Regions from separate parts of the Rhizobium sp. BK275 genome, predicted to be linked through region 2. Evidence: riboswitches for the same ligand, from Rfam matches in the RefSeq annotation. Region 2 holds a riboswitch; each other region holds the start of a gene.
The links. Region 2 has a riboswitch for cobalamin ahead of bluB (5,6-dimethylbenzimidazole synthase). Riboswitches for the same ligand answer to the same signal wherever they lie in the genome.
Positions count from the first base shown of each region.

Region 1: linked by a shared signal. The riboswitch ahead of nrdH (glutaredoxin-like protein NrdH) and the one ahead of bluB (5,6-dimethylbenzimidazole synthase) in region 2 are both predicted to bind cobalamin.
Region 3: linked by a shared signal. The riboswitch ahead of cobU (bifunctional adenosylcobinamide kinase/adenosylcobinamide-phosphate guanylyltransferase) and the one ahead of bluB (5,6-dimethylbenzimidazole synthase) in region 2 are both predicted to bind cobalamin.
Region 4: linked by a shared signal. The riboswitch ahead of FHT82_RS29225 (ABC transporter substrate-binding protein) and the one ahead of bluB (5,6-dimethylbenzimidazole synthase) in region 2 are both predicted to bind cobalamin.

Region 1 covers NZ_JACHZL010000008.1:377,828-384,892, reverse strand. Annotated here, with positions in the region: gene FHT82_RS25305 (helix-turn-helix domain-containing protein) at 1-269, opposite strand, end outside; gene FHT82_RS25300 (heavy metal translocating P-type ATPase) at 341-2,611, shown strand; cobalamin riboswitch at 2,949-3,174, shown strand; gene nrdH (glutaredoxin-like protein NrdH) at 3,435-3,656, shown strand; gene nrdI (class Ib ribonucleoside-diphosphate reductase assembly flavoprotein NrdI) at 3,670-4,071, shown strand; gene nrdE (class 1b ribonucleoside-diphosphate reductase subunit alpha) at 4,050-6,218, shown strand; gene nrdF (class 1b ribonucleoside-diphosphate reductase subunit beta) at 6,235-7,065, shown strand, end outside.
Region 2 covers NZ_JACHZL010000007.1:255,089-262,153, reverse strand. Annotated here, with positions in the region: gene FHT82_RS22495 (DUF2865 domain-containing protein) at 40-1,119, shown strand; gene bluB (5,6-dimethylbenzimidazole synthase) at 1,079-1,813, opposite strand; cobalamin riboswitch at 1,855-2,045, opposite strand; gene FHT82_RS22485 (3-deoxy-7-phosphoheptulonate synthase) at 2,348-3,415, shown strand; gene FHT82_RS22480 (hypothetical protein) at 3,771-4,526, opposite strand; gene FHT82_RS22475 (PD40 domain-containing protein) at 4,649-5,482, opposite strand; gene FHT82_RS22470 (NAD+ synthase) at 5,510-7,065, opposite strand, start outside.
Region 3 covers NZ_JACHZL010000011.1:128,169-135,233, reverse strand. Annotated here, with positions in the region: gene cobN (cobaltochelatase subunit CobN) at 1-793, opposite strand, end outside; gene cobW (cobalamin biosynthesis protein CobW) at 803-1,849, opposite strand; gene cobU (bifunctional adenosylcobinamide kinase/adenosylcobinamide-phosphate guanylyltransferase) at 1,854-2,363, opposite strand; cobalamin riboswitch at 2,714-3,108, opposite strand; gene FHT82_RS28610 (chloride channel protein) at 3,317-5,107, shown strand; gene FHT82_RS28605 (SDR family oxidoreductase) at 5,149-5,919, opposite strand; gene FHT82_RS28600 (cobyric acid synthase) at 6,024-7,065, opposite strand, start outside.
Region 4 covers NZ_JACHZL010000012.1:64,989-72,053, forward strand. Annotated here, with positions in the region: gene FHT82_RS29195 (VOC family protein) at 1-86, shown strand, start outside; gene FHT82_RS29200 (putative quinol monooxygenase) at 225-650, shown strand; gene FHT82_RS29205 (metalloregulator ArsR/SmtB family transcription factor) at 945-1,259, shown strand; gene FHT82_RS29210 (hypothetical protein) at 1,256-1,627, shown strand; gene FHT82_RS29215 (ATP-dependent Clp protease proteolytic subunit) at 1,676-2,293, shown strand; gene FHT82_RS29220 (metallochaperone AztD) at 2,459-3,691, shown strand; cobalamin riboswitch at 3,749-3,999, shown strand; gene FHT82_RS29225 (ABC transporter substrate-binding protein) at 4,179-5,195, shown strand; gene FHT82_RS29230 (iron ABC transporter permease) at 5,192-6,232, shown strand; gene FHT82_RS29235 (ABC transporter ATP-binding protein) at 6,229-6,993, shown strand; gene FHT82_RS29240 (class I SAM-dependent methyltransferase) at 6,997-7,065, shown strand, end outside.

The sequences.
Region 1 (7,065 bases), on a different contig from region 2:
CGTGCCTTGGCGATGGCATCGGCGGAGGCGCAGGGCTGGTGTGGGTCATCCTGCAGGTGCAGCAGCGTGCGGATCGCATCGATCTCGAAGCCGAGTTCGCGAGCGTGGCGGATGAAGGCGAGGCGATCGAGGTCAGCGGGCTCGTAGGAGCGCTGGTTGCCCTCGCTGCGGCTGGGTTCGGAAAGCAGGCCGATGCTCTCATAATAGCGGATCGTCGGCACTTTGACGCCGCTGTGACGTGCGGCTTCACCGATGGTGATCTTTTTCATGATTTTCCTCTTGCACCTCTAGTCGCTAGAGGATGTAGGAAGGACGCTGCCTACAAGCAAGGATTTAGATCGTGAGCGAAGCAGCACAGGCACGGTACAGGGTCGGCGGTATGGATTGCGCCGCCTGCGCAACGAAGATCGATACGGCCGTCAGGCGTATGGACGGGGTCGAGGACGTCTCGGTTTCGGTGACGGCCGGCACGATGACGGTGCGCCACAATGGCAGCAGCGATCTCAAGGCGATCGAGAAGAAGGTGACCGGCCTCGGCTATTCCGTCGCTCCGTTCACGGGCAAGGCGCCTGCTCAGGAAAAGAAGGGCGGCCAGTATCATGCGCACCATGATCACGACCACGGCCATGACCATGACCACCACGATCATGACGGACATGAACATCATGATCACGATCATTCCAGTCATGTACATTCGCACGGTGCGGAGGAAGTCGCGGGGCTGCACGGTCATGATCATGGGCCGATGACCGGCCCCTGGTGGCAAAGCAAGAAGGGCCGACTGACGATCTTCTCCGGCCTGGCGCTCGTTGTTGCCTATGCGGTCGGCCATCTGGTGCCTGCGATCGCTTCCTATGCCTTCATTGCCGCCCTGCTGGTCGGGCTGGTTCCGATCGCGCGGCGCGCCATCATGGCGGCGCTTGCCGGCATTCCCTTTTCCATCGAAATGCTGATGACTACAGCCGCTGTCGGCGCAGTCATCATCAATGCCGGCGAAGAAGCGGCGACGGTGGTCTTCCTGTTCCTTGTCGGCGAGCTGCTGGAAGGCGTAGCCGCCGGCAAGGCGCGCGCTGGCATCCAGTCGCTGACGACGCTGGTGCCGAAGAATGCGCTGCTCGAAACGGGCGGCGAGGTGACGGAAGTGCCGGCGGAAACGCTCGCTGTCGGCTCCATCATTCTCGTACGGCCGGGCGACCGGATTTCTGCGGACGGTACGATCCTGTCTGGTGAGGGCGACATCGACGAAGCGCCGGTGACCGGCGAAAGCACGCCGGTGCGCAAAGGGGCGGGTGAGACCGTCTTTGCCGGCACGGTCAATGGCGATGCAGCATTGCGTGTTCGCGTGACGGCCGCTGCCGAGGACAATACGATTGCCCGCGTCGTCAAGCTGGTGGAGGAGGCGCAGGAATCCAAGGCGCCGACGGAGCGCTTCATCGACCGCTTTTCGCGCTATTACACGCCGGGTGTTGTCGTCGTGGCGGTCCTGGTGGCGATCCTGCCGCCGCTGCTGACGGGTGCGGCTTGGGGCGAATGGATCTACAAGGGCCTTGCGATCCTGCTGATCGGTTGCCCTTGCGCTCTGGTCATTTCGACGCCTGCAGCCATTGCCGCCTCGCTTTCGGCGGGTGCGCGCCGCGGGTTGCTGATGAAGGGCGGCGCGGTTCTGGAATCGCTTGGCAAGGTGACGGCCGTCGCCTTTGACAAGACGGGCACGTTGACCGCGGGAAAGCCGCAGGTAACCGATATCATTGCCTTTGGACGTCCCGATGCGCAGGTGCTGTCACGCGCCGCGGTCCTGGAGCAGGGCTCCAGCCATCCGCTGGCGCTGGCGATCCTCAACCGGGCGAGGGCCGATGGTGCACCTATGCCGCCGGCTTTCGAACTTGAGGCGCTGCCGGGCAAGGGTGTGACGGGCAAGGTGGGCGGCGAGACGCTCGATCTCCTGTCGCCGCCGGCTGCGCGTGAGCGTGGGGCGCTGAATGAGGGGCAGGATGAGCAGGTCGCTGTCCTGAACGGCGCGGGCAAAAGTGTTTCGGTGCTGCTGATCGATGGCGTCGCTGCCGGCCTGATCGCCATGCGCGACGAGCCGCGCGAGGACGCAAAGAGCGGCGTTGCGGCGCTGAAGGCGGCCGGTGTGCGCGCCATTATGCTGACCGGCGACAACAAGCGCACGGCCGCTGCCGTTGCCGGCGATCTCGGCATCGACTGGCGCGGCGAGCTTCTGCCGCAAGACAAGCAGCGCATTGTCGGCGAGTTGAAGCGCGAAGGGCTTTTCGTCGCCAAGGTCGGTGACGGCATCAATGATGCGCCGGCGCTTGCGGCTGCCGATGTCGGCATTGCCATGGGCGGTGGCGCCGATGTGGCGCTGGAAACGGCGGATGCGGCGGTGCTGCATGGACGTGTCGGCGACGTGGCGCGCATGATCGACCTTTCGAAGCGGACGATGCGCAATATCATGCAGAACATCACTATCGCGCTCGGGCTGAAGGCGGTGTTTCTCGTCACCACCATCCTTGGCATCACTGGCCTGTGGCCGGCGATCCTGGCGGATACGGGCGCGACCGTGCTGGTGACGATGAACGCGCTTCGCCTTCTTCGGATAAGGACGTAAGGATTTCTTTGGCAGCGTGATGCGGCAGGGGCACGCTTGCCACATCACTGTTCTCGGGATCCGCCGATCTGGAGCAAGGAGCCAGTTCGGTGCCTTAACTGGAGCTGCCTCAGCAACAACAGGCGTGCCTTTTGCGCGACGCCACATCACGATTCGGGCATGAATCCCGAAGCAAAAATCGCGAAGCGGCTACAGGCTTGCTCTCTTCCTCCCAGCCGTCTCCACTGCCTGTTTTCTTGATCATTTGTTAACCACGTTTTTCACAGGAATGCAGCGATTTCAAACATCCCGTAACGCGATGCACAAACCATCCGTTGACGCAAACCGGGATTCGCGTACTATATCTAGTGTTCAAGGTTCCTTCGATTCGTGAGGGTCGGGGGCTAAGACGGGAATACGGTGCGTTTCGCCATGACGGCGCGACAAAGCCGGAGCTGCCCCCGCAACTGTAAGCGGCGAGCAACTGTCCGATTTCGGGTCACTGAGGCATGACGCTTTGGGAAGGCTGGGGCAGGGGCTTCGACCCGTAAGCCAGGAGACCTGCCTTGAATAAAACGTCCACGGGCGGGATGTCCGGAAGGTCGCGTGCATGAAAGCGGAATCTATCCGTCCTGTTACGCTGCCCCGAACGTCCGCATGAGCACTTCGGGGTTGAAGTTATGTCGAGAACGTCAAGGCCGCCGCCCGCGCAAATCCTGCAAGGGATAATTTCAGGCGTTTAAACGCCAACTCTGCAAGATCATCATCAAGCGTTGCCCCGGACGCCGTAAGGCGCCCGATCCCAGTATTGCGTCCGGAATCCATTGACATCACGAGGAACATGATGAGCGTTACCGTTTACAGCAAGCCTGCCTGCGTTCAGTGCACCGCCACCTACCGTGCCCTCGACCGTCTGGGCGTCGACTATCAGATCATCGATATTTCCGAGGATGCCGACGCGCTCGATCGCGTTCGCGGCATGGGCTACATGCAGGTTCCTGTTGTCGTTGCCGGCGAGAACCACTGGGCGGGCTTCCGTCCCGACATGATCAGCGCCCTCTCCTGATTGGAGAAGAGCGATGGGCCTGATCGTCTATTATTCCAGCCGGTCCGAGAATACCCATCGTTTCGTCGAGAAGCTGGGACTACGCGCGGCGCGCATTCCCGTCGGCGTTGAAGACATCCACATCCGCGAACCCTATGTGCTGATCTCGCCCACCTATTGTGGGGACGGTGGCAAGGGCGCCGTACCCAAGCAGGTGATCCGCTTCCTCAACGATGCGGAAAACCGCTCCAACATCCGCGGCGTGATTGCAGCGGGCAACAGCAATTTCGGCGAGACCTACGGGCTTGCCGGCGACGTGGTCTCGCAGAAGTGCCAGGTGCCGTATCTCTACAGGTTCGAGCTTCTGGGAACTGCCGAGGATGTCGCCAATGTCAAAGACGGGATGGGACGATTTTGGACACGGGGACAAACCTGACGCGGGATGCGGGGGCAAAACCGCTCAAGGCAGTGGAAGCGCTGGACTATCATGCGCTGAACGCGATGCTGAACCTCTATGACGACGAGGGCAAGATTCAGCTCGACAAGGACCGCATGGCGGCCAAGCAGTATTTCCTGCAGCATGTGAACCAGAATACGGTGTTCTTCCACAACCTCAGGGAAAAGCTCGATTACCTAGTCACCGAGCGCTATTACGAGCAGGAGGTGCTCGACCAGTATTCCTTCAATTTCGTCCGCGATCTGTTCGATCAGGCCTATGCCAAGAAATTCCGTTTCCCGACCTTCCTCGGCGCATTCAAATATTACACCAGCTATACGCTGAAGACCTTCGACGGTAAGCGCTATCTGGAGCGCTACGAAGATCGCATCTGCATGGTGGCGCTGGCGCTCGCCAGAGGCAATGAACAGCTTGCTCGCGATCTGATGGAAGAAATCATCTCCGGCCGTTTCCAGCCGGCAACCCCGACCTTCCTCAATGCTGGCAAGAAGCAACGCGGCGAACTCGTTTCGTGCTTCCTGCTGCGTGTCGAAGACAATATGGAATCGATCGGCCGCTCCATCAATTCGGCACTGCAGCTTTCCAAGCGCGGCGGCGGCGTGGCGCTTTCCCTGACCAATATTCGCGAGGCGGGTGCGCCGATCAAGCAGATCGAAAACCAGTCTTCCGGCATCATCCCCGTCATGAAGCTGCTGGAAGACTCGTTCTCCTACGCCAACCAGCTCGGTGCCCGGCAGGGTGCGGGTGCGGTCTATCTCAATGCCCACCATCCCGACATCATGCGCTTCCTCGATACCAAGCGCGAAAATGCCGACGAGAAGATCCGCATCAAGACGCTGTCGCTCGGCGTCGTCGTACCTGATATCACCTTCGAACTCGCCAAAAACAATGAGGATATGTACCTCTTCTCGCCCTATGACGTGGAGCGGGTCTATGGCGTGCCCTTCACCGAGATATCGGTGACGGAAAAGTACCGCGAGATGGTGGCGGATGCGCGTATTACAAAGAAGAAGATCAAGGCGCGCGAATTCTTCCAGGTCATTGCCGAAATCCAGTTCGAGAGCGGCTATCCCTACATCATGTTCGAAGACACGGTGAACCGAGCAAACCCGATCGCCGGTCGCATCAGCATGAGCAATCTCTGCTCGGAGATCCTGCAGGTGAGCGAGGCCAGCGAATTCAACGACGACCTCTCCTACAAGACGATGGGCAAGGATATTTCCTGCAATCTCGGTTCGCTGAACATCGCTATGGCGATGGATTCGTCTGATTTCGGCAAGACGATCGAAACCTCGATCCGCGCGCTGACGGCCGTGTCCGACATGAGCCATATCTCCTCGGTGCCCTCGATCGAGAAGGGTAATGACGACAGCCACGCGATCGGCTTGGGACAGATGAACCTGCATGGCTATCTCGCCCGCGAGCGCATCCATTACGGTTCGGAAGAAGGCGTCGATTTCACCAATATCTATTTCTACACGGTGACTTATCACGCTCTGCGTGCCTCCAACCGCCTGGCGGCCGAGCGTGGCGCAAGCTTCAAGGGCTTCGAGAAGTCGAAATATGCCTCGGGGGAATATTTCGACAAGTATACCGAGAAGGAGTGGAAGCCGGCGACCGAGAAGGTTCAGACGCTCTTCGACAATGCCGGCATTCATATCCCGACGCAGGAAGACTGGCTCGCGCTGAAGAGGACGGTCATGGCGTCCGGTCTCTATAACCAGAACCTGCAGGCGGTGCCGCCAACGGGCTCGATTTCCTATATCAACCACTCGACCTCCTCGATCCATCCGATTGTCTCGAAGATCGAGATCCGCAAGGAAGGCAAGATCGGCCGCGTCTATTATCCCGCACCGTTCATGACCAATGACAATCTCGATTATTATCAGGATGCCTACGAGATCGGGCCGGAGAAGATCATCGACACCTATGCGGCTGCCACCCAGCATGTCGACCAGGGCCTGTCGCTGACGCTGTTCTTCCGCGATACGGCAACGACGCGCGATATCAACCGCGCCCAGATCTATGCCTGGAAGAAGGGCATCAAGACGATCTACTACGTCCGCCTTCGCCAGATGGCGCTGTCCGGCACCGAGGTGCAGGGCTGCGTTTCCTGCACGCTCTAACCGACCGGAGACAATGATGAACATGCAATTCAAGCCGGTCAGCCGCGTGCGCGCCATCAACTGGAATCGCATCGAGGACGACAAGGATCTCGAAGTCTGGAATCGCCTCACCGGCAATTTCTGGCTGCCGGAAAAGGTGCCGCTGTCGAACGACATTCCCTCCTGGGCGACGTTGACGACAGCCGAGCAGCAGCTGACGATCCGCGTTTTCACCGGGCTGACCCTGCTCGACACAATCCAGAACGGTGTCGGCTCGGTCAAGCTGATGGCGGATGCGGCAACCCCCCATGAAGAAGCGGTGCTGTCCAACATCTCCTTCATGGAAGCGGTGCATGCGCGTTCCTATTCCTCGATCTTCTCAACACTCTGCCTGACGCCCGATGTCGACGATGCCTATCGCTGGTCGGAAGAGAACGAATTCCTGCAGAAGAAGTCGGCGCTGATCATGGAGCATTATGCGTCCAGCGATCCCCTGAAGAAGAAGGTGGCGAGCGTCTTCCTCGAAAGCTTCCTCTTCTATTCCGGCTTCTATCTGCCGATGTACTGGTCGAGCCGTGCCAAGCTCACCAACACGGCCGACATGATCCGCCTCATTATCAGAGACGAAGCCGTGCATGGCTATTATATCGGCTACAAGTTCCAGCGTGGACTTGAAAAGCTCTCCGAAGAGCGCCGGCAGGAGATCAAGGACTTTGCCTTCGACCTGCTGCTCGAGCTCTACGACAACGAAGCGAAATATACCGAAGCGCTCTATGACGGCGTTGGCCTGACAGAGGACGTCAAGAAGTTCCTGCATTACAACGCCAACAAGGCGCTGATGAACCTCGGGTACGAGGCGCTGTTCCCG
Region 2 (7,065 bases):
ACGCACTGATAGATGCTTTTCTCTTTCCGGAACGACGTCGTGAAGCGCCGAAACCTGTATCTCGTTTTCTGTCTGGCATTCGCGGCTCCTGCGGCGGCGCAGACCAATGCGATCTGTGAGGATCTGCGCGGGCGCCTTGCCGACCTGCCGCAAACCTTCGGCAACAGCAGCAGCGAGATGCGCCAATATGCCGGCGCGCTTGCCGAACAGAATCTCGAATTGCGTAAGGTGCGCAGCGATCTGCGCCGGTATGGCTGCACCTCCGGCAGCATGGTCGTCGTTGGCGGCGACAACGCCGGCTTCTGCTCCGAACTTGAGCATGCTGAAGCCAAGATGGTCGACAACATCGGCTTCCTTCAGGAACGCCGCAACGAGTTGCGCCAGTCCGGCCCCGATGCGGCCCGCGAGGAGCTAATGGCCGCGCTCGAAGATAATGACTGCAACAGCGACAGCTTCAGCGGACCTGCCGAAGGCAACGCTTACGCGCCGGCTCCGAGCATCGAAGAGCAGGCCATGCGCAGCGACACGTTCATCCCGCTCGGCGGCGGCGAGCGCTACGGCCTGCCGCGCGCCGAAATGCTCTCGCCCGTCAGTACCATCTGCGTGCGCACCTGCGATGGTGGCTTCTTCCCGATCAGCAACAATGCCACCTCGGTCGATTTCGACCGTGATGCCGCGACCTGCGCGAAGATGTGCCCCGGCGTCGAAACGGAACTCTTCTATCGCGACGTTTCCAGTACCGAGACCTCGAACATGATTTCGACGGCAACGGGAACGCCCTACAGCGCGATGAAGAACGCCTTCGCCTACAAGACCCGTGCACCTGGCGAAAAATCCGCCTGCTCCTGCAATCTGTCTGCCTATTACGAGCAGATGCGAAAGAGCCAGGCCGCCTATGCGCCGACGCCCGAGCCGAAGGGCTCGATCACCGCGATCCAGACGGAAGCGCCGAAGGCGGCTAGCACCCCGCCTGCCCCCCCGCCGCAGGTGGCGGATCGCCCCTATGATCCCTCTGCCAGCAAGGTCCGGCAGGTCGGGCCGCAATTCCTTGCCGGCGATGAGGGCAAGATCGATCTCGCTAATCCGGCGACATCCGGCCCCCAACCTCAACAGCAGTAGTTACCGGCTCACGGTCTGATCGTCCCCAGCCGTCATGGAAGACGAGATCTTCCAGCGGCATGCGTTGCCGCCAGCCTTTGACCGCCAGTTCCGGCTGGTCATAGAGCCGGTCGACGAAGCCGGCGCAGAGCCAGGCCACGACTTCGATATGATCGGGAATGCCGAGGATTTCCTTCAGGTCGCCCTCACGAAAAATGCTGACCCAGCCGATGCCGACGCCTTCTGCTCGCGCTGCGAGCCACAGGTTCTGGATGGCACAGACGGTGGAATAGCTATCCATGCGCGGATTGTGCGTGCGCCCGAGCACCACGCTGCCGCTGCGGGTGGGGTCGCAGGTCACGCAGATGCCGAGCGCCGCCTCCACGATGCCCTCGAGCTTCAGCGAGCGATAGGCCTGCCGCCGCTCGCCAGTAAACATCAGGGCCGCCTCCTCATTCGCCCTCGCAAAGGCATCGCGCACCTGCGCCCTCACCTCGGCACTCTTCACCAGAATGAAATTCCACGGCTGCATGAAACCGACCGAAGGCGCGTGATGCGCCGCCGTCAGCAATCGCGTGACGAGATCATCAGGCAGGGAGTCGGGCAGGAACTGGCTGCGCACGTCGCGCCGCGTCGTGATGGCATGATAGACGGCCTCGCGTTCGGCCGCAGAAAAGCTGGATGCCGGGCAAACGGCATCATCAATGGGTCGCATCGTCAAATCCCCAACAACGCAACCGCCCGCCGTCCGCGCGGGTTGGGTCTATCTTGCCAGGCCGGTCTTCTGACTTGGCGTCATCCACTTGGCCGCAGCCTTCCCGGCCTTGCGGCCAGTGGCGTGGTGAGCGGCAAGCGTCGGCCTTACAGCGTTGGGCACGTTCCGGTCTTGCACCGGATTCCCGATTCTCCCGCTTGTGACGGCGGGCACCTGACGGGCGATCTATGGCGTGGAAACGGCATGGCAGCAAGTCAATTCAGCGAATAGGCCTGGAACGGAACTGCATCTCCGCCGCTGCCCGCTAAGGGGCTCTCACCTGTAAAATTCTGCGTGACAATTAGTTTCCGCATCGCTACATAGCCTGCATGTCGATCTCGTCCGTCTACGCATCGCGATTTTATTCGTACCGCTGCTTCCAGCGGATGCGGGTCTGTGCGTAACCAAAACTAACGCGACGACAACCCGAACAGCCGCTAGTCTACCTGGCGGCTTTTTTGTTCCGCACGGTATGACCAAACAGGAGAGCATGCCGTGACTGACACTATTGATGATCTGCGCATCGTCGAGATCACCCCGCTGACCAAACCTGCCGATATTATCAAGGAAATCCCGCGTGACCGCGCGATTACCAGGACCGTGACCAGCACGCGCGACACGATCCACAATATCCTGACCGGTCAGGACGACCGCCAGCTGGTCGTCATCGGCCCCTGCTCGATCCATGATCCGGCAGCCGCCCGTGAATATGCGTCACGGCTCGTCGAGCAGCGACGACGCCTGTCCGGCGAGCTCGAAATCGTCATGCGCGTCTATTTCGAAAAGCCTCGCACGACCGTCGGCTGGAAAGGCCTGATGAACGACCCGCATCTCGACGGCACCTACCGCATCGAGGAAGGCCTGCGTCTCGCCCGCCGCCTGCTACTCGACATCAACGCCATGGGCCTCCCGGCCGGCTGCGAATTCCTCGATACGATCACGCCGCAATACATAGCCGATCTCGTCAGCTACGGCGCCATCGGCGCGCGCACGACCGAAAGCCAGATCCACCGCCAGCTCGCCTCGGGTCTCTCCTGCCCGATCGGCTTCAAGAACGGCACGGATGGCGGCGCGCGCATCGCGCTCGATGCCATAGTAGCAGCCTCCCAGCCCCACCACTTCCCGGCTGTGACCAAGGACGGACAGGCGGCGATTGCCTCCACCCGCGGCAACGAGGACTGCCACATCATCCTGCGCGGCGGCAAGCGCCCGAATTACGAGGCGGCGGATGTGCAGGCTGTGATCGCTGAGGCCGTCAAGCTCGGCGTCGATCCGCGCATCCTCATCGATGCCAGCCACGCCAACAGCAGCAAGGACCCGATGAACCAGCCGAAGGTCGTCCGCGACGTTGCCGGCCAGATCGTCGCCGGCAACGACCATATCAAGGGCATGATGATCGAGAGCAATCTCGTCGCCGGCCGCCAGGATCTCGTTCCCGGCAAACCGCTCGTCTATGGCCAGTCGATCACCGATGGCTGCATCGGCTGGGATATGTCGGTCGATGTACTCGAGGATCTGGCAAAGGCTGTGCGCGATCGCCGCAAGGCAGCCGTCGCCGCCTGAGTCGCCGTATCGGTTGCCGCAGGTACCCCGCCGCTTATTCACAGGGCGGTGGGGGTGTCCCGCTGGTATTTCATGGCTTTGGTAATGGATGTTATTCGAGCTTCGGCACGGCGGGCATGGCATCCACCAACAAGTCGCAGCGTCTAAGGCAGATCACAAAGCTGCCCTATAAATTCGCTGAAATTTCGCTGGTTTACCCGGTCTATTCACCTGCGGCGCTGTCGATGCCGACACGAATTGCCGATACTAAATTCGCCATCCCGATCGATTTTCAGGCTGGAATAGAGGTCAATCCGGTTCAAGCGCTGACAGGCCTTGCAGCTCGTACCCCTTCCTTTGGGGCGGCGTCAACATATCAAGAGAACTTGCCGGACATACGTTCCACGATATCTCCGGCGAGGCAAATCATCTTGTCTAGGGTCGCCTGCACGTCATTGCCAGCAAAAGGAAGGTTATCCCCGAACACAGTGGTGACGTCTCCCTTCTGCAGATGTCGGCGGTACTCCGGATCAACTGGTACCCGGCCGCCACTTCTTTCAAGCAAGCGCTGCGAAGCCCCACCTGTGCCGCTGAAAAAAGCGATATTTTGACCCATAACTTCGCTTAGGTGCGCACCGAGGTCGAATTGCATAAAAGTGCACTCGACAACGGGAAGAAGCAGCAAATGCTTGTCAGCTATATCGAGGTCATGGAGACCGCGAAGTAAGTCGTCTCCACCACGATAAGGCGAAAGAAACAGAAATTCTTGCTGAACATCTTCCCCCAACCGACGAAGCTCCCCGTTTAGGACCAGATCTTCGTAATCGGACTTAGTTGCCGCAAAGGGAAATTTCAGCTTGGCGGTGCTCTTCCCGCGGATACGGGCTATATCGCAGACCATCAAATCAAGAGATGACCGAGCGTTGTGCACGCAATCTCCAGCCACGAGGGCCACATACTCGTTCGGCGGCGCGGGTTCAAATGTGATCGTCTCGAATTCAACGTCACCTGCAATCGGCTCAAATCTGAAGGTTAGAGTTCTCTGATACTCAAGTAGGATATTGTCCAAATCGCGCAGATGCTTTCGTGCGCGTAGCAATTTGTTGTTGGAACCTTTAAATGGTGCAAGCATAAAAAACTCCTCGGTCAAGCCACTCTGACAGAGGGGAGCGATCTAGTCCATTGAGGGTAGAGGTGCGCACCGTCATAACCAACGACCCCACCGCCCCATGATCAATCGGCTGTGCGGCGCTCTCAAGATCTTACCGGGAAATACCGCACATAGGCAAATTCATCGCCTTCGGGCGACCAGTTCGGCACGTTGATCGTGCCCTGCCCGCCGAAGAGCTCGAACAGCGTCGTCAGGTTGCTGCCATCCATGTCCATCATTCTGAGCCGAACATTCAGATCGCGCGGATGGTCGAAAACGTCGGGGTCGTAGGAAAGGATCAGCACCTTGTCATTGTTGGGTGATGGATGGGCGAACCAGTTGCCATAATTGTCGGATGTCACCTGCTGGAGGTCAGTGCCGTCGGGGTGGATGCGCCAGATCTGCATCAGCCCGGTGCGGCTGGAATTGAAATAGATCCACTGCCCGTCCGCCGACCAGTCCGGCCCGTCATTGCGGCCTTCGCCATGCGTCAGCCGCTTCTCCTCGCCGCCATCGACCGAGATCGTGTAGATATCGAAAACATCGTTGCGGATGCCGCAATAGGCAAGCTCGCGCCCGTCGGGCGACCAGCCATGCCAGTAGGACGGCAGGTTCTTGGTGATCAGCCGCGGCTTGCCGCCCTCGATCGGCAGGATATAGATCGCCGATTTGCCGAACTCGGTCTTGTCGGAAATGACGATCTCCTCGCCATCAGGCGAAATGCCGTGGTCATTGTTGCAGTGAACCGCAAAGCCGGTATCGACCTTCTCGACGAGATCGCTGCCGTCGAGCCGCAGCCGGTAGAGCAGCCCGTCGCCATTGATCAGCAGATAGGCGCCGTCGCGCGAGAAATTCGGCGCCTCCACCAGCGCTTCCGTCTGCCAGATGACACGGCTTTCGCCCCGCCGCACATTGTAGATTTCAACTGAGCTGCGCATTCATCCCTCCCAGACTTTTGAGGCGTCTCAGCGATCCCGGAATCGGTTGGTGATCGGATAGCGCCGGTCGCGGCCGAAATTCTTCTTCGTGATCTTCACGCCCGGCGCCGACTGGCGGCGCTTGTATTCGGCGAGATAGAGCAGATGCTCGATACGGTGGACCGTCTCGACATCATGGCCGCGGGCCACGATCTCCTCGACACCCATTTCCCGCTCGACGAGGCATTCGAGAATATCATCGAGGACAGGATAAGGCGGCAGCGAATCCTGATCCTTCTGGTCAGGGCGAAGCTCGGCCGAGGGCGCCTTGTCGATGATGTTCTGCGGAATGACCACGCCCGAGGGGCCGAGCGCATCCGGCGGCACATTCCCGTTGCGCCAGCGGGCCAGCGCATAGACCTGCATCTTGTAGAGGTCCTTGATCGGGTTGAAGCCGCCATTCATGTCGCCATAGAGCGTGGCGTAACCAACCGACATTTCCGACTTGTTGCCGGTCGTGACGACCATCGAGCCGAACTTGTTGGAGATCGCCATCAGGATCGTGCCGCGCGCGCGGCTCTGCAGATTCTCCTCGGTGATACCGCTGTTCGTGCCTTCGAAGAGGTTCGAGAGCGCCGAGGAAAAGCCCGTCACCGGTGCCTCGATCGGCACGATGTCGTAGCGGCAGCCGAGCGCCTTGGCGCAATCGGCCGCATCCTTCAGCGAGTCCTCAGAGGTATAGTGGTACGGCAGCATGACCGTGCGCACCCGCTCTTCGCCGAGCGCATCGACCGCGATCGCCGCGCAGATCGCCGAATCGATGCCGCCCGATAGGCCGAGCACGACATTCTTGAAGCCGTTCTTGTTCACATAGTCGCGGAAGCCAAGCAAGCAGGCGCGGTAATCGGCTTCTTCGCTCTCCGGAATGCGCGCCATCGGCCCTTCGGCGCAGCGCCAGCCATTTTCGGTGCGTTTCCAGGTCGTGACGGCAAGCGCGGCTTCGAACTGGCTGAGCTGGAAGGCGAGCGACTTGTCGGCATTGAAGGCAAAGCTTGCGCCGTCGAAGACGAGCTCGTCCTGGCCGCCGAGTTGGGCGGCATAGACCATGGGAAGGCCGGTTTCGATGACCTGCTTCAGCACCACCTGATGGCGGATATCGACCTTGCCGCGATAGTAGGGCGAGCCGTTCGGCACGAGCAGGATTTCCGCCCCGCTTTCAGCGAGCGTCTCGCAGACGCCGAGATCGCCCCAGATATCTTCGCAGATCGGAATGCCGATGCGCACGCCGCGGAAATTCACGGGTCCGGGCATGGCGCCCTGGTCGAAGACGCGCTTCTCGTCGAACTCGCCATAGTTCGGCAGGTCGATCTTGTCTCTGATGGCAATGACCTTGCCGCCGTCGAGCACGGCGATGGAATTGTAGCGCCCCGTCTCGTCCTGACGCGGAAAACCGATGACGATGCCCGGCCCTCCATCGGCGGTATCGGCTGCAAGGCTTTCCACCGCCCTCCAGCAAGCCTGGATGAAGGCCGGCTTCAGCACCAGGTCTTCCGGTGGGTAACCGGAGATGAAAAGCTCGGTCATCATGAGGATATGCGCGCCCT
Region 3 (7,065 bases), on a different contig from region 2:
GATCGCTTCGGTCCTGCGCTGCGGTACCCCCCTCTGCCCTGCCGGGCATCTCCCCCACAAGGGGGGAGATCGAATCGGGGAGGGCTTCTCCCCAAACAACCGATGTAGAGCGAAGGTCTCGCCCCTTGCCGATCTCCCCCCTTGTGGGGAAGATGTCCGGCAGGACAGAGGGGGGTGCTACGCTCTCGATAGCTGCGGGAGAAACGCCCGAAACAAGCCTCTCCCACTCCTCAACCCCAACCAGCCCCCGCCCCGGCCACCAGATCCCCGCCTTCATCAGCGGTGCGGCGGGCGCCGGCTTCTCCGCGCTCGAGAGCATCGCCGAAGCATAGGCAAGAAAGCCCCGCGCATTGGCATCGCCGCCCTCGATCAGATAGGCCCAGAGCGCATTCAGATCATCCAGCGCCACATTCGAAAACGGCGTCAGACCCGCATCGGGCTTCGCATCCCCCGGCAGCACCGCAATCAGCGCACCACTGCGCGCCGCCACCGCATGCAGCGCCTCCAGCGCATAGTGGAAATAGCTCGCCCCACCCAGCGCCCGCACGATGATCAGCTTCGCATGCCGCGCCGTGCGTTCAACGTAAGTATCGACCGACATCGGATGCTTCAGGCTCATCAGGCTCGCAAGCCGCAGCGAATGCTCGGCCGCCCCGCCGGCATGAGCCGCGGCAATTGCCGCAAGCTCGGTGTCGGCAGCCGACAGGAACAGGATATCGCCCGGCGACTGACCGAGGTCGATTGCCTCGTCCCCGTCGCTGATCGTTCCCTGCTGGGCCAGAAGCAGATGCATTTTATATCCTCATGCGAGCGCTTCGATCGCCTTGCGCACCGCGTCCTGATCCATCTCGTGAAGGCCGATGACGACGAGGCGCGTGCTGCGCGTTTCGCCCGATGCCCAGGCGCGGTCGAAATACTGGTCGATACGGGCACCCACGGCCTGCAGCTGCAGGCGCATCGGCTTGCCGGAGACGTCGATGAAGCCCTTGAGGCGCAGCACGTCATGCTCGGCAATGATGCCCTTCAGCTTCTCGACGAAACCGGCCGTGTCCGAGATCGCACCAAGCTCGACGACGAAACTGTCGAATTCGTCGTGATCGTGGGGCTCACCGTCCTCATGCTCCAGCTCGTGATGGGACTTGCGGTTGACGACGTCGTCTTCCGTGCCGATGCCGAGGCCGAGCAGCACGCTTGCCGGCACATCGCCATTCCTGGCCTCGATCATCACAGGCTTGCGGGCGATGCGCGAGGCAACCTCGCTCTTCACGCGGCCAAGGCCATCGCTGTCGATGAGATCGGTCTTATTGAGCACGATCAGGTCGGCGCAGGTCAGCTGATCTTCGAAAAGCTCTTCGATCGGGCTTTCATGATCGAGCGATTCATCCTCGACGCGGCGCGCATCGACGGCATCGTGGTCATCGGCAAAACGACCGGCAGCAACGGCGGCACTATCGACGACGGTGATCACGCCATCGACGGTGACTTCGCTACGAATATCCGGCCAGTTGAAGGCGGCCACCAGCGGCTGCGGCAGCGCGAGGCCCGAGGTTTCGATAACGATATGGTCCGGGCGCTGCTCACGCTCCAGAAGCTTGGTCATGGTCGGAATGAAATCGTCGGCGACCGTGCAGCAGATGCAGCCATTGGTGAGTTCGATAATATCGTCCTCGGTGCAGTTTTCCGCCCCGCATCCCTTCAGCACATCGCCATCGACGCCGAGATCGCCGAACTCGTTGATGATGAGCGCGATCTTCTTGCCGCCGGCATTGGCGAGCAGGTTGCGGATCATGGTCGTCTTGCCGGCACCAAGGAAGCCGGTGATGACGGTTGCGGGAATTTTCTGCTGCATGGAACTAACCCTTCATTTTCAGCGGCAGTCCGGCCGCGATGAAATAGACGTCGTCGGCATTTGCCGCGATCATTTGGTGCAACCGGCCGGTATGGTCGCGAAACTCGCGCGCCATGCGGTTCTCAGGCACGATGCCGAGGCCGACTTCATTGGAAACGATGACGAGCCGCGCCTTCGCCCGCGGCAGGAAGGCGGCGAGCGCTGCGGACTGGGCAGCGATATCGCGCCCGTCCATCATCAGGTTGGTGAGCCAGAGCGTCAGGCAGTCGACCAGGATCGCCCTGCCCTCGCCATCGATGGCCGCAAGGCGCTCCGTAAGATCGAGCGGCTCCTCGTGCGTGGTCCAGGAGGGACCGCGATCGGCCTTGTGCTGGTCGATGCGCGCCTGCATCTCGTCGTCCCAGGCGCGGCCGGTGGCGATGTAGTGCCGGTCGAGGCCGCCGGACGTGACAAGGTTTTCGGCGAAACGGGATTTGCCGGAGCGGGCGCCGCCGAGGATGAAGGTGGCGGTCATGACAACACCGCCTGCGGAGGATGGGCGCGGCCCCCTCTGCTTCCCTCATTCCTGTGCTTGTCACAGGAATCCAGCCACGGCGCGTCTGCGCCGTGAATGAATCCATGCCAATGTGAAATGAGTCTATCGTGCCCAAGGACTTGGGCACGCTGGATTCCTGTGACAAGCACAGGAATGAGGGAGGAGAGGAAAGCACGCGCCGGCTGACGTCCAATGACAGGCACCAAGGCTCCATCATTTCGAGCTCCCGGCCAGCGATCTCTTATACGCACCGCCAGAGGCAGCGCTGATTCACATTCTTCAGCCAAAACAACCTCCGTGCTGGCAGCGGGCAAAACACCCAGTTGGGCACTATGCCCGGCACGGACGGCAGGTCTCCTGGCTCGCAGTTGTCGGCCGCGATAGGGGCAACCGTTTCCGGTCGCCCCTGATCGTGCCAGCGGATCTGCCTCGCCTTCCCGGCTGCATCTCGTGAAAAGGCGGACGATTCGTAGAAAGAGAGGCGTCCTGCCCCGGCTGATCACGATGCATTTCCAGTGGCTTTTCCGGCACTTGTTCCACCTCGCCCGCCCGCAGGATGCGGGCCGTCGGCGCGGCAGTCGAAATGCCGGACGGAAGACCCTGACTGCTCTACAGTCGCGGGGTCGGCTGTGATGAAGGCGCCCGGCTTGGGTCCGCCTCGTCACATTCCCTTTTCATCCGGAAGGCGTCAGGCCGATCCGGAACCATCCATTATGTGGTTTCATGGTTAGGCGCGCGCAACCCCCATGTCAATTGCCGCGCACTGTGCCAGAGAGGTTCATCTCTACTTACACTACCAAGATTATCGTGTTTATTCAAAAACTTACGCCATAGAAACTTTACTGCCCGGCCGGTATTTTGCCGCAATTGGCAGGCATGCGAGTGCCGCCTACCACCCTTGACCGCCGCTCCTGTCGCCTAGTTCTCCTATGATGCTCTCCCGAATGGATATCCGCCGCTTCCGGCCCTTCACAACCATTTTCGATTTGGGGCGCCTGCGCGCCCTCGCCAGACAAAGTGAAATGGGCCTGGTCTTTGCCGGCGCGCTGGTCGGCATCGCTGCGGGACTGGCGGTCAGCGCCATGAGTTTCGTGTCCGAGGCAATGCACCGGTTGATCTTCGGCATCGAAACCGAAACACGGCTCAGCGCTTCGCAGATCGACAACCAGTTCCTGCTGATGACGGCGCCTTTCGCAGGCGGCATCCTGCTCGGCATCCTGATCTTCATCCTCGCCAAGTGGCGCAAGAAGCCGCTGGTCGACCCGATCGAGGCCAATGCGCTGCATGGCGGCCGCCTGTCGTTGACCGACAGCATCCTTGTCGCCGTCCAGAACGTCGTCTCCAACGGCTTCGGCGCCTCCGTGGGGCTGGAGGCCGGCTACACGCAGCTTGCCGCCGGCATCGCCTCGAAGTTCGGGCTGAAGCTGCAGCTTCGCCGAGCGGACCTTCGCATCCTCGTCGGTTGCGGTGCAGCCGGTGCCATCGCGGCCGCCTTCAATGCGCCGCTGACCGGCGCCTTTTACGCCTTCGAGCTCATCATCGGCACCTATACCATCGTCTCGCTGACACCGGTCGTCGTGGCAGCCCTCGTCGCCACGCTGGTTGCCCGCCTGCTTGCCGGCAGCGATTTCATCATCGATGTCGGCAGTTTCGGCGCTGTCCAGCCGGCCGATTACGTGCCGGCGATCGCACTCGGCGCCTTCTGCGCCGGCATCGGCATCCTGCTCATGCAGGGCGTCGCCTTCGTCGAGGAACTGGCGCGAAAGAGTTCCGTCCCGCTGCCCTTTCGCCCGGCGCTCGGCGGCATCGTCGTCGGCCTGCTGGCGCTGGTCTCGCCGCAGATTCTGGCCGCCGGACATGGTGCACTGCATCTGAACCTCGCCAACGAAGTGACGATCCCAGCCCTTATCAGCCTGTTTTTGCTGAAATCGGTGGCTTCGGCGGTCTCGATCGGCTCCGGCTTCAGGGGCGGCCTGTTCTTCGCCTCGCTCTTCATGGGCGCCCTGCTCGGCAAGCTCTTTGCCTATTCCGCCCCCTATTTCGCCGATGCGACACTAACGCCCGTGATCTACGCCGTCGTCGGCATGAGTTCGCTTGCCGTCGCCGTCATCGGCGGGCCGCTGACCATGACCTTCCTGGCACTGGAGATTACCGGCGACTTTCCGATCACCGCCCTCGTGCTCGCCGCCGTCATCACCTCCTCACTCGTGGTGCGCACCACCTTCGGCTACTCCTTCGCCACATGGCGCTTTCACCTGCGCGGCGAGAGCATCCGCAGCGCCCATGATGTCGGCTGGATCCGCAACCTGACCGTCGACAAGCTGATGCGATCAGACGTGAAGACCGCAAAACTCGGAATAACGATGGACGCGTTCAAGGAGGCCTTCCCGATCGGCTCGACGCAGCGCGTCATTCTCGTCGAAGACGGCGACAAATATGCCGGTCTCGTGCTCGTGCCGGAAATCTACGCAAACCCCACCAGCGCGCAGGACGAAGCCCAGAATCTTGGTGATTTCATCCGCTATAAAAACGATTTCCTGCAGCCGCAGATGAACGCCAAGCAGGCAGCCGCGATCTTCGACAAGACCGAAAGCGAAGCGCTCGCCGTCGTCAACAACCTCATCGAGCGCAAGGTGATCGGCCAGCTCAGCGAAAGCCACACACTGCGCCGCTACAGCGAAGAACTCGACCGCCGCCGCCGCGAAGTTTCAGGCGAGATTTGAGACATCTGCCGCACGCTGCAGGAGTGAAGGGAGATCTCCCCTCACATCCTGACCGTCATGCCGCCGTCGACGGTCAGGATGTGGCCGTTGACGAAGGAAGCTGCGCCGCTTGCGAGAAACAGCGCCGCGCCGGCGATCTCATCCGGGCGGCCCCAGCGCTGGACCGGGATGCGCTGGCGCACAAAGGGCATCAATTCCTCGTTCGCAGCCATTGCCGCGTTCGTCTCGGTGGCGAACCAGCCGGGCGCAATCGCGTTGCTGGTGATGCCGTGCGGGCCGAATTCGACCGCCATGCCGCGCATCAGGCCGGTAAGGCCCTGCTTGGCCGCCGGATAGACGCAGTCACCGGGCATGACGACATGGCCGCTAATCGAGGTCACCGCGATCAGGCGGCCGTGATTATGCCGCTTCATCAGCACGGCAGCATCCCGCGAAAGCGTCATCGCCGCGGCCAGATCGGTGCGCAACAGTTCGATGATGGCATCGTCGTCGAATTCGGCCAGCGGCCGCCTGTCGCGGGCGCCGACATTGTTGATCAGAATATCGAGACGGCCATGGATCTTTTCGATGTCGGCCATGAGCGCACGCTGAGCCTCTCGGTCGACGATATCGAACGCGGCCGCCTCCGCCGTGCCACCGGCGCCGCGAATGGCCCTTACGGCACCGTCTAGCGTCGCCGCCGTGCGCCCGGTGACGACGACATGCGCGCCGGCCTCGGCCAGTGCGCGTGCCATCTCGAAACCCAGGCCACGGCCGCCGCCGGTCACGAGCGCCACCTGGCCCGCCAGTGAAAATCTATCCAGTATGCTCATGGTTTCATCGCTCTCGACCGGGTGCGTCGGAGCAATAATTAATGGACTGAGTCAACTAATTTGGCAATAGCAGAACGACTCCGATGAACACAGGCCACATCCGCCTAGCCGAGCAGCCCTGCAAGCCAGCGCGGATCGAGATGTTGCTCCAGGCCGCTTGCGACCTCGTCAAGCGCCCGGTCGACACTCTGGCGGTAGTTGCCGCCTTCGCCCGAAAGGCCAAAGCTTTGAAGCAGCCGGGCGCGGTAGGCGTCGCTGCCGAAGAGGCCGTGCAGATAGGTACCCATGATCCGGCCGTCGGCCGAAAGCGCCCCATCCGGTACACCGTCGACGATCGCCGAAGGCCTGATGCAATCCGGCCCGCGGGTCATGCCGAGATGGATCTGGTAGCCGGCAAGCGGCACGTCATATTCGGTCGAGCGGGCCGCACTGTTGCGCACGGTCTTTTCCGGCGCCATCTCGGTCTCGACGTCGAGAAGCGAAAGCCCCGGCATCTCCGCCCTCCCGCCTTCGATACCGAGCGGATCGTGTACCATGCGGCCGAGCATCTGGTAGCCGCCGCAGATGCCGATCACCCGGCCGCCCCGCCTCACATGAGCGGCAAGGTCACGGTCCCATCCCTGCGCCCTGAGATCGCTGAGATCCGATATGGTCGATTTCGAGCCAGGCAGGATGATGAGCCCAGCATCATCAGGCAGCCGCTCGCCTGATCGCACGAAGACAAGCTCGACGTCAGGCTCGGCCCGCAGCGGATCGAGATCGTCGAAATTGGCAATACGCGGCAACACCGGCACGGCAATCTTCAGCGCCCCTCGCTCGCCCTTGGCCAGCCGCTCCAGCACGACGGAATCTTCCGCCGGCAGCCGCCCCGCCACCTTCAGCCAGGGCACGACGCCGAAACAGGGCCAGCCGGTGAACTTGCCGATCGACGTGATCCCGTCGTCGAACAGGCTCGCATCCCCACGGAACTTGTTGATGATATAGCCCGAAATCATCCTGCGATCCTCTTCGGCAAGGATCGCATGGGTGCCGACGAGCGAGGCGATGACCCCGCCGCGGTCGATATCGCCGACGAGAACGACAGGCACATTTGCCCGTGTCGCAAAGCCCATATTGGCGATATCACCGGCCCTGAGATTGATTTCT
Region 4 (7,065 bases), on a different contig from region 2:
AATTCGTGCAGGCGCTGGGTCCGGTCAAGCAAACCTTCGACGATGCGTTCGAAGCGCGACGTAAAATGGTGGCCGCATCGCGCTGAGCGGAGAGCTGTGTTGCTGCTGCCGCGACATCGCCCGCCAACCCCTTCCTCACCAGTGCCTCGGCTCGAACCCGATGGCGCAACTCCAGCGTGAGACCTGAGAGCGGCGAGCGAGCAATCGAAGGAAGGAGACAAGTAATGACACGGAGATTCCTGTCCCACATCACGCCGGCGGCGCTGCTCGCGACCGCTTTTGCAGCGCCCTCGGCGATCGCTCGCGACGCCGGCGGCTTGCGCTACGCCGATATTCCCGCCGACGCTTATGCCGTCGTCGCGCAGGTTCGCGCCAAGCCCGGCAAGGAAGATGCGCTGCGCGCCATCACGCTACCGCTCGTGCCGCAGGTCCGCGCCGAACCGAAGAACTTACTCTACTTCCTTCAGGAGAGCCGCGAGGCGCCCGGACATTTCATATTCTATGAGATCTTCGCCAGCCAGGCCGATTTCGAAGCGCATAACCAGACGCCGCATGTACAGTCTTGGTTCGCGCGCCTGCCCGAATTTGCCGATGGCGGGGTCACCGTGATCCGTATGGGTATCCTCAACAACGCGGCGACCGACCGCTGATGTGATCATGGAAAGCAGCTGAGCACTGGGTCTCGTTTTCGGTTCTGTTTCTCGCGCCATCAGGATATGGGCAGAGAACTAATGCTCGCTGCTGAAAACGAGGGGCGACGGCAAGGCTCGATCGAGCGCTTGGCAGCGCATTGGACGCATTGATCGTCGGCGCGCGTCGTCACCCCTCTCCCCCGCCTGACTGCCGGGGCGCCTCACCCTCGACCGATGATTCCCCTCCGCAGCGCGCAGCGTTCCCGCTCATCAGCCCTTGCGAATCGCATAAGTCTGTGCTTATGTGTCGTCATGATGGAACACGACATTTTCCGTGCCCTCGCGGACCCGACCCGCCGCACGATCTTCGAGAAACTGGCCGCCGGCAGCATGAATGCCAGCGCGCTTCGCCAAGGGATGGATATCAGCCAGCCGGCCATGTCCCAGCATCTCGCCGTGTTGCGGGCGGCAAGGCTGGTGCGCGAACAGAAAGAGGGCCGTTTCGTGAATTACGAGGTCGATCCGGATGGGCTGGCTCTCATCGCCCAATGGCTGGCGAAATACCGCGCCTACTGGCCAGCCCGCATCGATGCTCTCAAGCTCTTGTTGAAGGATATGGATCAATGAACGAGGTGAAAGCCAAGGTGCAAGCCAAGCAACAACAAAGCGGCTTCGAACAGACATACGAGCTGGATGCGCCGCCGGAAAAGGTCTGGCGCGCGATCAGCATTGCGGAATTCCGGGAGAAATGGCTGCCGAAGGAAGCGCTTGCCGATCCGCAATCGCTCTCCGAGACACCGGGCAAGGAAATCCGCTACCGATTGCGCGACGATGCCCCGCCCTATCTCGAAAGCACCGTCATCTTCACGGTCGCTCCGAATGCATCCGGCGGAACCAGCCTGCGGATCGTCCACAAGCTGACCGGTGCCACTTTCGAGCGGCTTTCGAGATCGGTCGCCAACAGCAACAGCCAGACCATGATGCTCGCCGCCTGACGCGGCAGGCCTATCCCTATCAAATTTCTGGAAGATTGGAGTTCGCCGATGCGCGAAGCGATGCAACTCGTCCCTATGGTCGTCGAACAATCCTCAAGAGGGGAGCGATCCTTCGACATCTATTCCCGACTCCTGCGAGAGCGGATCATCTTTCTGAACGGCGAGATCAACGACACCGTTTCGGCCCTTGTCTGCGCCCAGCTTCTGTTCCTCGAAGCCGAAAATCCGAAGAAGCCGATCAATCTCTACATCAATTCGCCTGGCGGCGTCGTGACCAGCGGCTTTGCCATGTACGACACGATGCGCTTCATCCGCGCGCCGGTGCACACGCTCTGCATGGGAACGGCCCGCTCGATGGGCTCCTTCCTGCTGATGGCCGGCCAGCCGGGAGAGCGGTACGCCCTGCCGAATGCCAGCATCCTCATCCACCAGCCCCTCGGCGGCTTCCAGGGCCAGGCGTCCGACATGCTCATCCATGCTGAGGAAATCAGGAAGACGAAGCAGCTCATGACGCGCCTCTACGCCGAACATTGCGGCCGGTCCTATGAGGAGTTCGAGACCGCCATGGATCGCGATCGTTTCATGACGGCGCAAGAGGCCGTGGAATGGGGCCTGATCGACCGCATCCTTCGGGATCGCGAAGAAATGGCGGAGTCAGCGCCATAATAGTCGTCGGACGCGCCGAAGGGATCCGGTCACGATGAAAAGCCGGCCAGACATCAAACAAGGCCGGTGCCTCAATTTCTCAAAAATCCAACAGCTGGGACTGGACAAGGCAGATGTAACTTTATAACAACGATAATGTAATGTTATTACATTAAGGGAGATTTCATGTACCGGCGCCTTTTCGCTAACTTCGCAGTCGCCACCGCGCTGACATCCGCTATCTTGCCATCGGCTTCCCGCGCCGAAGAGGAACAGCAGCAGAGCTGGCGGCTTTTCGTGGCTGATCACAGCCTGCCGGTCGTCCGCGCCATCGATCTTGCGAGCGGGAGTGAGATCGGTCGCTTCGATCTCAAGGGTTATGCCGCCCTGTCGCTGAGCGACACCGGGCGCACCGTCTTTGCTGTCCAGGGCGAAGAGAATGTCGTTCATGTCATCGATACCGGCATTGCCCTTTCCGATCATGGGGAGCATCGCGATCTCGAAGTGACGCCGCCGAAGCTGGTCGGCGCGACGATAAAGGGCGAGAAGCCGGGCCATGTGGTAACGCATGGCGATGACGTGGCGATCTTCTACGATCGCACCGATCGCTTCGATCTCTTGAAGGAAAGCAGCCTGCTGCAGGAAAAGCCGGAGCCGAAGGCCGTCAATACCATCGCCGCCCATCACGGCGTCGCGGTACCCATGGGCAATCACCTGCTGGTTTCCGCGCCCAACATGCAGGCCCCGGTCAAGGAGGGCGAACTGCCGCCGCGCCTTGGCCTCAGGGTGCTCGATCGTGATGGCCGGCAGATCGGCGATGTTGCGCCCTGCACCGGCCTGCATGGCGAGGCAACCTCCGCCCGCCTCGTCGCCTTCGGTTGCGAGGAAGGCGTACTCGTCGCCCGCCCCGGCGGCACGGAAGGCCCCAAACTCGCGATGCTCGCCTATGGCGCATCGCTGCCGCAAGGCAAGGTTTCCACCCTGCTCGGCGGCCGTTCCATGCAGTTTTTCCTCGGCAATTACGGGGAGGATAAGGTGGTATTGATCGATCCCGACAGCACCGAGACGCCCTACCGCCTCGTCGACCTTCCGACACGGCGCGTCGATTTCACCCTCGATCCGGCAAGATTCCAGAATGCCTATATTCTGACCGAAGACGGCAGGCTGCATCTGCTCGACACAGTCAAGGGCGAGATCGTGAGATCGGAAACCGTGACCGAGCCCTACAGCAAGGATGGCCATTGGCGCGATGCCCGCCCGCGGCTGGCCGTGGCCGGCGATGATATCGCCATCACCGACCCCCGCCACAGCCTGATCCGCCTCGTCAGCACGCAGACGCTGAAGGAGGTACGCACGATCCCCGTCGAGGGTCAGCCCTTCGGGCTTGTCGCCGCCGGCGGCTCGGGCGCCAGCCACTAAGGCGGCCTCGGACCCGACACACTTCGCATTCCGCCGCTTGACGTCGCCCATGGCGGCGTCATAGATCGGGGCGACGGTTCCCCGAAGAGAACTCCGAGGGGAATAATAGGGAACACGGTGAGGACGACCCAAGAGGGACCGAGACCGTGGCTGCCCCCGCAACTGTAAGCGGATTGTCGATCTCGGGGTTGATCGCTTCAGCGGTCATGCCCTCGGCCTCAGGGCCGTGCCACTGCGTTTTCGCGGGAAGGCAGATGACCGGCACATATTCGCGAGCCAGGAGACCTGCCGTCGATCACGATCCAATCAAGCCGGGCGGGGATGCCCGACAAGGAGCAGACATGATTGACACGCCCCCTCTCCACCTGCCGCCATCCATCCGTCTCGATTGGACGATCCGCCACTAGCTTCCCGCTCGCCGGCTTTCGTTCGCGCATTCGCGCGCACCGGCATCCGCTAGCCTTTTTCCTTTGATCGAGAGTTTCCCATGCGACAGCGTCTGAAGAGCTTTTCCCTCGCGCTCGGGCTGGCCGGCTTTGCTGCGCCCGCACTTGCCGCCACCCAATATCCCCTCACCCTCACCAATTGCGGCCAGCAGGTCACCTTCGAAAAGGCGCCGGCCAAGATCGTCTCGATCGGCCAAGGCATGACCGAAGTGCTGTTCTCGCTCGGCCTTGCCGACAAGATCGCAGGCACCGCCGTCTGGGTCGGCCCGGTCCTGCCGCAATATGCCGATGATAACAGCAGGATCAAACGGCTGGCCGACAATGACCCGAGCTTCGAATCCGTCGTCGGCGCGGAGCCCGATCTTGTGGCTGCCGAATTCGAATGGCATGTCGGCACGCAAGGCTCCGTCGGCAAGCGCGAGCAATTCAGGGATCTCGGCATCAACACCTATGTCGCGCCGGCCGATTGCGTCGCCAAGGTCAACACCGATGGCGGCGATGGCGTGCGCAAGGAACTGTTCACGATGGACCTGATCTATCAGGAAATCGCCGAACTCTCCGAGATCTTCGACGTGAAAGACCGCGGCGACGCGCTGATCGCCGAGCTGAAAAAGCGCGAGGCCGATGCCGTTGCCTCCGTCGCCGGTGCTGCGGCCAAGAACCTGCCCGTCGTCTTCTGGTTCTCCAGCAAGGAGGTCAAGGGCGATGCCTTCATCGCCGGCAAGAACAGCGCCCCGGCCTATATCCTGAAAACGCTCGGCGCGAGAAACGTCGTGACGACTGAAGAGGAATGGCCCCTCGTCGGCTGGGAAACCATTACGCAGGCCAATCCCTCCGTCATCGTCATCGCCACGATGGACCGCCGCCGCTATGCCGCCGACGATCCCAAGGTGAAGGTGGATTTCCTGGAGAATGATCCGGTCACCAGGGAACTGGATGCGGTGAAAAGCAAGCGCTTCATCATGATGGACGCGCAGTCGATGAACCCGACGATCCGCACGATCGACGGCATCGAAACGCTGGCAAAGGGCATCAAGTCCTTCGGTCTGGCGCAGTGAGACAGGCGCTTTCGCCACAGAGGACATGGTGGGCGCTTGCCGCGCTCACCATCGCCGCCGTCATCCTGCTCGGCCTGATGGTCAGCCTTGCCGTGTCGATCGGCGAAATCACCATTCCGCTCGCCACCACCGCAAAGGCGGTTTCCAACCGCCTGTTCGGCACGGCGTTCGAGCTCAGCCGCATCCACCAGGGCATCATCTGGGATTACCGCCTCAGCCGCGCGCTCGTGGCGGCAAGCGCCGGTGCGTCGCTGGCACTCTGCGGCGCGATCCTGCAGGCGCTGCTGCGCAACCCGCTTGCCGAACCCTATGTGCTCGGCATCTCCGCCGGCGCATCGACGGGAGCCGTCTGCATCATGATATCAGGCTTCGGTTATGGCATACTCGGCCTGTCGAGCGGCGCCTTCATCGGCGCGGTCGCCGCCTTCCTGCTGGTCGGCGTACTCGCCGCGGGTGCGGGCGGCACCAGCGAGCGCATCATTCTCTGCGGTGTGGCGGGCTCGCAGCTCTTCAATGCGCTGACCTCCTATATCGTCACCACTTCGGCCAATGCCGAACAGGCCCGCGGCGTGCTCTTCTGGCTGCTGGGATCGCTGAGCGGCGTGCGCTGGCCGGATGTCTATCTCTCCGTGCCCATCGCCGTGATCGGCTTCATCCTCTGCCTGGCGCATGTGCGCGCCCTCGATGCCTTCGCCTTCGGCACGGATGCCGCAGCCGCGCTCGGCGTCCCCGTGCGCCGCGTGCAGTTCACCCTGCTCGCCGTCACGGCCGCGATGACGGCGAGCGTCGTCAGCATGGTCGGCTCCATCGGCTTCGTCGGCCTCGTCATTCCCCATGCCGCCCGCTTCCTCGTCGGGCCGGCGCATGGCCGCCTGCTGCCGGCGACCGCGCTTGGGGGGGCGCTCTTCATGGTCGGCGCCGATATCATCTCGCGCATCATCATTCCGCAGCAGATCCTGCCGATCGGCGTCGTCACCGCGCTCTTCGGCGCCCCGGCCTTCGCCATCATCCTCTATCGCGTGCGGAGAAGCGCATGAGCATATCAGTCGACAAGGTCACCTATGCCGTCGGCAATACCGTCATCGTCAATGGCGTCAGCATATCGGTCGAAAGAGGCAAGGTGCTCGGCCTGCTCGGGCCGAACGGCTCCGGCAAATCGAGCCTGCTTCGCCTGATCTGCCGGCTGCGGCAGGTCGGATCCGGCATCATCCGCCTCGGCGACGACGATGTCTCCGGCCTTTCGCGCGCTGCCCTTGCCCGCCGCATCGCCTTCGTCGAGCAGCAGTCGACGACGGATACGCAGATCACCGTGCTCGATGTCGTGCGCCTCGGCCGCACGCCGCATCGCGGCCTCCTCGCCTCCTGGGGCTCCGATGACGATGCCGCCGTCGAGGAAGCGCTTGCCCGCGTCGACATGGCCGAACGCGCCGGCCAACTCTGGCAGACGCTGTCGGGCGGCGAGCGCCAGCGCGTGCACATTGCCCGGGCTCTGGCCCAGAGCCCGAGCGAATTGCTGCTCGACGAGCCGACCAACCACCTCGATATCCAGCATCAGCTCGATATCCTGGCGCTTGTCTCGAAACTCGGCCTCACCTCGATCATCGCCCTGCACGATCTCAATCTGGCAGCGATGTTCTGCGACCATCTCGCCGTGCTGCAGAAGGGCGAGGTCGTGGCTGCAGGCACGCCCGAGGAAGTGCTGACCGAAGACCTGATCGCCCGCGTCTTCGGGGTGCGCGCCCATATCGAAACATCACCCGTGCATGGCCGCGCACATATCCAGTATCGGATGGGGTAAGACATGGATGGAGTGAATTTCGATCTCAAGGAAGAGATCCGCGACTACTGGTCGAAGCGCTCTGAAACCTTC